2 regions of the Arthrobacter sp. Soil761 genome follow, and region 1 is predicted to be linked to the other one. Evidence: riboswitches for the same ligand, from Rfam matches in the RefSeq annotation. Region 1 holds a riboswitch; the other holds the start of a gene.

Region 1 (4,802 bases):
CGGTGACCGGGCTGGTGCCGCCCCACACGTAGGAGTGGCCGATGCCGGTGTAGGCGATGGCAGCGATGCCCGAGGTTGCCGCAGCGGATACGGTCTCCGCCGTCTTGGCGGCCGGAGACGCCTCCTGGCCTGTGGTGGTGGCGCGGTTCGCCGATGCCGTGGACTGGGTACGCACCGCTTCCACCTTCGGAGCAGCGGTGGTCTTGACGACCGGACGCTCGAAGGACACCGTGGCCGTGGGTGCGGCCGTGACAGCGAGGGCTGCCTGGGACGAGCCGGACTCGGTGGAGGCAGAGACACCGGCCGTGGTGTCAGCTGCCGTGGCGGGCAGGCCCATGCTCAGGATGAGGCCGGAAGCCGCTGCCACAACGGCAGCCTGGCGGCCTACGGTCCCGGCATTTGCACTGACGGCCTTGGACATGGCGTCCAGGGGGTTGGTGCGAACCGTTTGCGCACGGTGGCGCGCAGAATGATGGCGTGAAGACACGAAGGTAGCCTCTCCCAATGCCTGCGAGGTGAGCTGTCGGATTCGGATGGGAGTCACCCGGCCACGCTGCTTCCTGGGAAGCTTGTGACTTAACCCCAAGGCCTTCTGAACATGAAGGCCAAAATTGGTTCCCCCGCCCCTGCCAGACGATGAAATGCGAACGGACCTTGAGCGGTGGCAGAGTTAGGCAATCCACTCAAGAGCGTCAACTTCGGAAAAGTTGACGCGAGTTAGACGGTACAGCAGTTTTGCTTCAATGTCACATTCAGGTCACGGCGCGTCGCGGACATGTGAGAGCGGGCAACCATTTGGTTACAGCCAGCCCATGGGATCGACAACTTCGCCATTGACCTGCACCTCGAAGTGGAGGTGGCAGCCGGTGGATGCGCCCGTGGTACCGCTCAGTGCCACCACGTCCCCGCGGGAGACGGTCTGGCCCACCTTGACGTTGAAGGACGAGAGATGGTTGTAGGTGGTCTCCAGCCCGTTGCCGTGGTCAATGACCACGCGGTTTCCGCCACCGAACTGGTGCCAGCCGGCAAAGGTCACGGTACCTGTCGCGGCGGCCAGGACCGAGGTCCCGCACTGCGCCACGAAGTCCTGGCCCCGGTGGAAGTCTCCGGAGCCTCCGGTGATGGGACTGACCCGGTAGCCGAAGGGGGAAGCGGTGGTGAGGGAGGCGAGGGGTGCAGCCAGGGTGCCGGCCGAAGCGGCACGCGTGACGGAGCCGGCGGACTGGGCGCTCAGGAGTTGCTTCAGCTTCCCGTCCGGGTCGGCCTGGGTCACCACGGCCGACCGGCTGAAGTCGATCTGTGCTCCGACATCGGCCGAGATCTGGGGCTGGGGGCTGACGGCGGACGCGGCCATGGGGGCACTGCCGGCGGTATCCGTGGCCATGACGGGACTCGTGGCGGGCACCGTGACCGTCAGCACCAGGCCTGTGGCGGCAAGGGCAATGCCGGCTTTTTGGCCAATACCGCTGGCGGCGGCAAACTCCGTCATCTGCCGGAAGGGACCCCGGCGGCGGCGCGCGTCACGATGCAGGTCGCGGGGGCGCTCCGCTGCGACAACTTCGGCAACCCGGGGTGCCGAAGGGGGGCCGGCCGCGCGGCGGCGGCCCCGGGAGGTCTGCATGGTCAAGAAGGGTTCCTCTCTGGAAGAAGCCTGCGGAGTTAGCTGTCGGATTCGGGTCAGAGAGATCAAAGACCCGGTCCGCCTTAGGCAAGCTTCTGCACAGGGGGTATTCCCGGAAGAATCCTTCACTGGAGAGGCTTGCTGCTGACGGACTTCACCCCAAGGCAGTCCCCCGCTGCCGCTTGTGGTTCCCCCGCCTCTGCCAGTAACGACTCGTGCACCTGGCCCGCTGGCAGAGCTCGGCTCCGGATCAGGTAACGCTTATGTATCAACGCTTGGTTCCACTATAGGGGCTTAAGACCCTAGGTAACAATTCCGTTACCTTTGCGTGGTTGCCCCTCCGTGGGGTATGGGCGCCCCGATCAGGGCTGGCTGATGGCCACGAAGACGTGGGCGGCAACCTCGGGCGGCAGCTCCAATGCGCCTTCGATTCCGGGGACCCGCACGGAGATGTATTCGCCCACGCGTTCCAGCGCCACGGCGGCACCCGGCCGGATACCGCCCTCGTCCAGCTGCGCCAGCAGTTCCGGTTCCACCTGGATCGGCTCCGCCAGGCGGCTGATGGTCACTCCGGAGGCGGGCCCGTAATTCTTCATCGCTTCCACCAGGCTGATGGCGCCGTCGGCAAAGCCGGGCCCCGCCTGGCCGCCCAGCGCCGCAAGGCCAGGAATGGGGTTGCCGTACGGCGACTCGGTGGGGTGGTCCAGCATCTCGTAGATGCGGCGCTCCACGCGCTCGCTCATGACATGTTCCCAGCGGCAGGCTTCGTCGTGGACGTAGGCCCAGTCCAGGCCAATGACGTCTGCCAGCAGGCGTTCGGCCAGCCGGTGCTTGCGCATGACCTCCGTGGCGCGCTTGCGGCCCGTGTCCGTGAGTTCCAGGTGCCGGTCGCCGGACACCACCACCAGCCCGTCCCGCTCCATGCGGCCGATGGTCTGGGAAACGGTGGGACCGGAGTGGCGCAGACGCTCGGCGATACGGGCCCGAAGGGCAACGATGTTTTCTTCCTCAAGCTCCAGAATGGTCCTGAGGTACATCTCCGTAGTGTCGATCAGATCCGTCATCCAGCTCAGCTCCTCGAGCGCAGTACCTTGCGTTGTCCCACCGTATCGCCTCTTCGCGCAAAGTAGTCCGGGGGAAAGCTTAGCCTATTTTGACTTTGTCCGAATAGCCGCGCCCCGAGGGGCTGCGCGGGGACGGCACGTCTCACTGTCCGGACTATGACGGGCCTGGCTCCCGCCCCCGGCGGCGGTTCAGGCAGAATGGGAATGGCCCGCAGCGCAGCCACCGGCGCTGCCGGCCACCGACCGCCCGCCCTTCCGGACCAAACTTTTGTCCCCGCCGAATTGGAGCACCTGTGAGCGACACCAGCATCACGATCCCCGCCGACCTCCTGCCCCAGGACGGGCGGTTCGGAGCCGGCCCGTCAAAGGTCCGGCAGGAGCAGATCGACGCGCTGGCAGCAGCTTCCAAGACGATCCTTGGCACATCGCACCGGCAGGCCCCGGTCAAGAACCTGGTCGGAGCGGTCCGTGAAGGGCTGAGCCAGTTCTTCCGCGCCCCGGAAGGCTACGAGGTGGTCCTCGGCGTCGGCGGCTCCACGGCTTTCTGGGACATCGCGAGCTTCGGCCTCGTGGAGAAGAAGGCCCAGCACCTGTCCTTCGGTGAGTTCGGGTCCAAGTTCGCCGCCGCCACCAACAAGGCGCCCTTCCTGGAAGCCTCCTCCATCATCAAGTCCGAGCCCGGCACCCGGCCCGCAGCCAAGGCCGAGGCCGGCGTGGACGTCTACGCCTGGCCGCAGAACGAGACCTCCACCGGCGTCGCCGCCCCCGTCAAGCGGGTAGCCGGAGCCGACGAGGGATCACTGGTCCTCGTGGACGCCACATCGGCGGCCGGCGGACTGGACGTGGACGTTGCCGAGAGCGATGTCTACTACTTCGCCCCGCAGAAGAACTTTGCCTCCGACGGCGGCCTCTGGCTTGGCCTGTTCTCCCCCGCAGCGCTGGAACGCGCCGCGCGCATCAAGGCCAGCGGCCGCTGGATCCCGGATTTCCTGGACCTGCAGACCGCGATCGATAACTCCCGCCTGAACCAGACCTACAACACCCCGTCGCTGTCCACGCTGGTGACGCTGAATGCCCAGGTCCAGTGGCTGAACTCCAACGGCGGCCTGGACTTCGCGGCTGCACGGACGGCCGATTCAGCCGGCCGCATCTACAGCTGGGCGGAAGCGTCCGGCTTCGCCACCCCGTTCGTGGCCAAGCCCGAGGAACGCTCCAACGTGATCGCCACGATCGACTTCGACGAATCGATTGATGCCGCCACCGTGGCCAAGGTCCTGCGCGCCAACGGCATCGTGGACACCGAGCCTTACCGGAAGCTGGGCCGCAACCAGCTGCGCATCGCCACCTTCGTGGCCATCGAGCCCAGCGACGTCTCCGCCCTGCTGGCCAGCATCGACTACGTGGTGGGCGAGCTGCGCAAGTAACCACAGTTAAAGCACGACGGCGCCGCCCGGGTTTCCCCGGACGGCGCCGTTTGTTTGTGGTCAGGAAGTCCTTGTTTCGGCGTCAGGCTCCGCGCCGTCGTCGGCCGGCCCTTCATCCCCGGGTTCCCGCTCCGCTGCCGGAAGCCCATCCGGGGTCCCCTGCCCGGGCTCCTGCTGTTCCGGTTCCTGCTGTTCCGGCTCCTGCTGCTGTTCGTCCTCGGGACGGACGCGTTCGGCCCACGGCACCCACTCCGGGGCCAGGACGGAGTCCCCGGACGGCAGCAGGCCCAACTCGTTGACCGTGACCACCTTGGAGCGCGAGTTACGGGTCAGTACCGCATACCACTGCCAGCCCACATAGCCGGGCAGCCGGGATTCGAACAGGTGCGTGACCAGCCGGTCGCCCTCGCTCTTGGCTGCCAGGTGCGGCCCGATGGTGCCGGCCGGGGTGATGCCCTCCACTGCAGCCCGGGCGGTGTCCACCGCCGCGGCCAGGAAAGCATCGGGCTTGCCCGTGCGCCACACGGGCACGCCTGCCTTGCGCTTGGGCTGGGTCTTGGCAGCCTGCTCCTGCACTGGCGTGCCCGGCTGATCAGGTTGGGGGTCCATGGGCAGCCTAAACGTCCAGCTCGTCGGCAACCTTACGCAGGGCGGCAGCAATGGCCTTGCCCTTGTTGCCGTCCGGGTACTTGC
Region 2 (4,802 bases), on a different contig from region 1:
AGGCCCATCCAGGCCTCGTGTTTCTTTTCGGGCAAGGGCATGGCTCAATGATAGTTTCGGGGTTAGTCAGGTTACTTGCCGATGCCGGGAGGCACCATGGACACTCTTCGGGACCGATTGGGTATTTGGTTCAAACCCTATGCGGCGTTGATCCTCACCATCCTTGTGGGCGGTGTGGTCATCGTGTCCCTGGCGCTGCTTGGGGCAGAGGTCTACGACGATGTGGTGGACTCCGCTGGCCTGGCCAACCTGGACAAGCCTGCCCTTGCCTTTGCCGAAGGCCTCCGCAGCCCCGGCCTTGACTCCTTTGTCACCGGTTTCACCAACATCGGCGGCGGCATCGGGATGCCCATCCTGGCCAGCATCCTCACCGCGTGGTTGACCTTCCTGAGCCGGAACTGGCGTCCGCTGGTCCTGATCGGCGGTGCAGCGGCAGCGTCCGTCACCGCCACCACGTTCGGCAAGAAGCTGGTGGGCCGTACCCGGCCCGACCATGCGGACGCCGTCCCCCCTTACGAGGATTCGCCATCCTTCCCCAGCGGGCACACCCTGAACACCACCGTGGTGATCAGTCTGGTGATCTACCTCATCTGCCTTCAGTTCCACACCATGCGGGTCCGGGTTACCGCCATCACCGCCGGCTCGATCTTCATCATCGCCATGGGCCTGAGCCGGGTCTTCCTGGGCCACCACTGGCTCACGGACGTTATGGCCGGCTGGATCCTGGGCCTGGCCTGGGTGGCAATCGTTATCCTGGCCCACCGGCTGTTCCACCTGGTCCGAAGGCGCGAGCACGCAGGGGCAGCGCCGTCGTTCGACCGTCCCATCGTCCGGGACGTGGTGGCCGAGGAACTGCACGACGGCGAACACTCCGGACGCGGGAAGGGCAGCGCCGAGTGATAGTTTTGGGGGATGCGCACTCTCGTTGTTGACCACCCCCTGGTCGCCCACAAGCTCACTGTCCTGAGGGACAAGAACACGCCGTCGCCGGTCTTCCGCCAGCTGACGGAAGAGCTGGTGACCCTGCTGGCCTACGAAGCCACTCGGGAGGTCCGCACCGAGCCCGTCACCATCGAGACGCCCGTCAGCACCACCGTCGGCACCGCCTTCACCAAGCCCACCCCGCTGGTGGTTCCCATCCTGCGCGCCGGCCTGGGAATGCTGGAAGGCATGACCAAGCTGGTTCCCACCGCTGAAGTGGGTTTCCTGGGCATGGCCCGGGACGAGGAGACACTGGACATCATCACCTACGCGGAGCGCCTGCCGGAGGACCTCACCGGCCGCCAGGTTTTCGTCCTGGACCCCATGCTGGCCACGGGCGGAACCCTGCGCGAAGCCATCAAGTTCCTGTTCAAGCGCGGCGCTTCCGACGTCACCTGCATCTGCCTGCTGGCCGCCCCCGAGGGCCTGGCGCGGCTGGAGGAGGAACTGTCAGGGGCCAACGTGCACATCGTCCTGGCCTCCATCGACGAGAAGCTCAACGAGAAGTCCTACATTGTCCCCGGGCTGGGCGACGCCGGCGACCGCCTCTACGGCATCGCCGGGTAGCACTTCGGCCCTGTTTGAACGGGCTCTTTCCCAACGGGTGTCCCGCCGCTAGCCTGTGCAGATGGACTGGAAACTCGAGCTTGTCTTTGTCCCCGTATCCGACGTTGACCGTGCCAAGGACTTCTACGTCAACAAAGTGGGCTTTAACGCCGACTACGACGAGCGGCCGTCGGACTCCATCCGCTTTGTGCAGTTGACGCCGCCGGGCTCGGCCTGCTCCATCTGCATCGGCGAAGGACTCGTCGACGCCCCGCCCGGCACGGGCTCCAACCTGCAGATGGTGGTCGACGACATCAATGCGGCGCATGACCAGCTCAAGAGCAACGGCGTGGATGTCAGCGATGTGGACGTCCAGGACTGGGGCCACTTCGTGTACTTCGCCGATCCGGACGGAAACAAGTGGGCTGTCCAGTACATCCCGTGGCGGAACGCCGGGCAGGGCGCTGGCGGGAACACCGGACAGGACGCCGGACCGGGCGCTGGTTAACCAAAGCGGCGGGCCGCATCATGATGATGCGGCCCGCCGCTTTGGTGCAGTTCCCCCGGCATCGCTGCCGCCGGGGGGAGGAGTGCCTAGTACCAGTTGTGGGCCAGGTGGAAGTTCAGGGCACCACAGGGCGACTGGTAGCTCTTCTTGATGTAGTCCAGGCCCCAATTGATCTGCGTGCGGTAGTTGGTGAGGTAGTCCGCGCCGGCGCTTGCCATCTTCTCAGCGGGCAGGGACTGGACGATGCCGTATGCCCCGCTGCTGGAATTGGTGGCCGTGGTGGTCCAGTCGGACTCCTTGGTCCACAGCGTCTGCAGGCACTGCATCTGGTCCGGTCCCCAGCCAAACGCCCCCAGCTGGCTGGCGGCGTACGCTTGGGCGCCTGCAGGATCGTTAACCGCGACGGCGCGAGCCGGCTCAGGTGCGGGGGCGGGCTCAGGCGCCGGGGCCGGGGCAGGCGCTGCGGGTGCTGCCGGTGCCGCTGCGGGGGCCGGTTCCGCTGCCTGCGGTGCCACGCTGATGGCAGCGGGCGCGGGGCTTGCTGCCGGGTTGGAGCGGATCTCGCTCTTCTCGATGCTCATTTGAGCGTCGGACGCTGACGTGGAAGGGTTGGACGCGGTGGATGACACCGGAGTCATGCTGCTGGTGGCCTGTCCTGCCGCGCCTACCCCCACCAGCACCGCGCACGATGCTGCAAGGACGGCGGCGCGCTGGCCCAGGGTGGTCTTCTTGGCCTGCTGCGCGGCCCTGTGTTTAGCCTTGGCCTGCAGCAGGCGTGCTTCTGCCGTGTTTTTGGACATGATTGATCGCCTCTCACACCTGCGGAGTTAGCTGTCGGGTTCGGATGAGGGCATCCGGCCGTACGGAAAGATCACGTACTGGCTTAACCCCAAGGGCATTCAATGCCCGGGACGGTGGGTCCCCCGCCTCTGCCGTAGCTCAATCGGAATCCGGGGAAGCGGCAGAGCTTGGCGTCGACCCGGGATATGCGGCCCGAACGGGGGCCGCACCCAATCGACGCTACAGGAAGTGCACGCGAAAGTCACATTTAGGTAACGGAAGTCACGATCCTCAGCGCGTTGATTTGCCGGATTCCCCGTTCGTAACCTCGGTCCCATTGGGGTATGGCCGCCCCATTTCATGAGCGCAGCGCGCCGACCGTTACAGTTCCCGTTACCCAGCCAACAGGTAGACGGTGGTGCCGCCAATGCTCTGCGCCGTGAAGTTGTTCGCCACCCACTGGGCGATCTGGGCGGCAGCGTCCGAACCGGTACTGGCCCGGATGGTTCCGCCTGTGATGAAGTAGTGGATCTTTCCCTGGGACACCAGATCCTGGAACTCCGCCAAGGTAGGGGCGGGATCTGTGCCGTTGAACCCACCCACCGCCATGACCGGCAGTTCCGTTGCCAACTGGTAACCGGCAGCGTTGTTCGAACCCACCACTGCCGCTGCCCAGGTGTAGCCTGAGGCGCCATTCCTGAGTGCTGCCACGAGTTCCGCGGACGGCGTTGGGGCGCCCAAGAGGCCTCCCAAGGCTCCGCCTCCGCGACCACTTGCAGCAGCGGTTCCGCCGGGAAGTGTTCCTCCGGGCGCGCCCTGCTGGCGGGCCGTGTTTCCCTGGGTTGCTGGCTGCCTGGTGCTGCCTGTCCCGGTCCCGCCAAGGCCGGTCCGGCCAGGGCCCGTCCCGCCAGGGCCGAAGCCCGACGACGGCCCGGCACTGACTATCGCCCCGCTGTGCGTTGTCGACGCCGTGGAAAGGGAGTACGCCAGCGGCCCGGTGAGCGACGCCGCAATGGCGAGCGCCGCCGTCGTCCGCTGCACGGCACGCCAGCGCAGGAACCTGCCGAACGCCACGCCCGCTGCGGCCGCCAGGCCTCCGGAAAGGACCAGCCAACGCAGCCCCGCGCCGTAGGCGGACGTGGTGCCAAGCAGCTGGAAGGCCATCAGGGCGGCCGCGGCCACCGCTGCGGCCAGCAGGAGTGCGGCGGGTGGCTGCTGCCGGTGCTGCCACAGGAGGACCGTGCCCAGCCCCGCAAGCCCGGCGATCCCCGGCGCCAGCGCCACGGCGTAGTAAGGGTGGATGATGCCCGCCATGAAGCTGAAGACCAGGCCCGTCACCAGCACCCACAAGCCCCAGATGATGACGGCGGTGCGGACCGCATCCGTCCGCGGTGCCCGCCGGCCCAACCACAGCAGGCCCGCCGCAAGGATCAGGGCGGACGGCAGCAGCCACGCGATCTGGCCGCCGAACTCGCTGTTGAACATCCGGAGCAGCCCGGGATCTCCCCAGCCGTTGCCGCCGCCCACACTGCCGGTCTCGTCGCCCGTCAGCCGGCCCAGCCCGTTGTAACCCAGCGTGAGCTCCAGGATGGAGTTGTTTTGCGATCCGCCGATGTAGGGACGCAGGCCGGCCGGCGTCAGCTCCACCGCCAGGAGCCACCACCCGGCGGAGGCCACCATGGCCGCTCCCGCCGCGGCCAGCCGGAGCAGGCGCCGCGGGAGCCTGTGCGGGCCTGCCAGCGCGTAGGCGATGGCGAATCCCGGAACCACCAGCAGGACCTGCAGCTGCTTGGCCAGGAAGCCGAAGCCCAGGAACACTCCGGCCAGCAGGAGCCAGCGCAACCGGTCCTCCTGGACTGCACGGAGGACCGCGTAGGCGGCTGCCGTCATGAGCAGCACCAGCAGGGCGTCCGGGTTGTTGAAGCGGAACATCAGCGTGGCAACGGGGGTGAGGGCCAGGACGGCTGCGGCGATCAGTCCTGCGCGG

The links. A riboswitch is a leader RNA that binds a small molecule or an ion and turns the genes downstream of it on or off. The one in region 1 is predicted to bind cyclic di-AMP.
Region 2: another riboswitch for cyclic di-AMP. It lies ahead of ASG79_RS06075 (hypothetical protein); the one in region 1 lies ahead of ASG79_RS05600 (M23 family metallopeptidase).

Annotation. Positions count from the first base shown of each region.
Region 1 covers NZ_LMSF01000005.1:82,759-87,560, forward strand. Annotated here, with positions in the region: gene ASG79_RS05595 (C40 family peptidase) at 1-421, opposite strand, end outside; cyclic di-AMP (ydaO/yuaA leader) riboswitch at 492-687, opposite strand; gene ASG79_RS05600 (M23 family metallopeptidase) at 800-1,621, opposite strand; cyclic di-AMP (ydaO/yuaA leader) riboswitch at 1,632-1,876, opposite strand; gene ASG79_RS05605 (metal-dependent transcriptional regulator) at 1,984-2,685, opposite strand; gene serC (phosphoserine transaminase) at 2,979-4,109, shown strand; gene ASG79_RS05615 (DUF3027 domain-containing protein) at 4,170-4,718, opposite strand; gene ASG79_RS05620 (cold-shock protein) at 4,726-4,802, opposite strand, start outside.
Region 2 covers NZ_LMSF01000006.1:81,304-86,105, reverse strand. Annotated here, with positions in the region: gene tadA (tRNA adenosine(34) deaminase TadA) at 1-41, opposite strand, end outside; gene ASG79_RS06090 (phosphatase PAP2 family protein) at 97-900, shown strand; gene upp (uracil phosphoribosyltransferase) at 913-1,548, shown strand; gene ASG79_RS06080 (VOC family protein) at 1,610-2,035, shown strand; gene ASG79_RS06075 (hypothetical protein) at 2,122-2,835, opposite strand; cyclic di-AMP (ydaO/yuaA leader) riboswitch at 2,841-3,001, opposite strand; gene ASG79_RS06070 (ArnT family glycosyltransferase) at 3,209-4,802, opposite strand, start outside.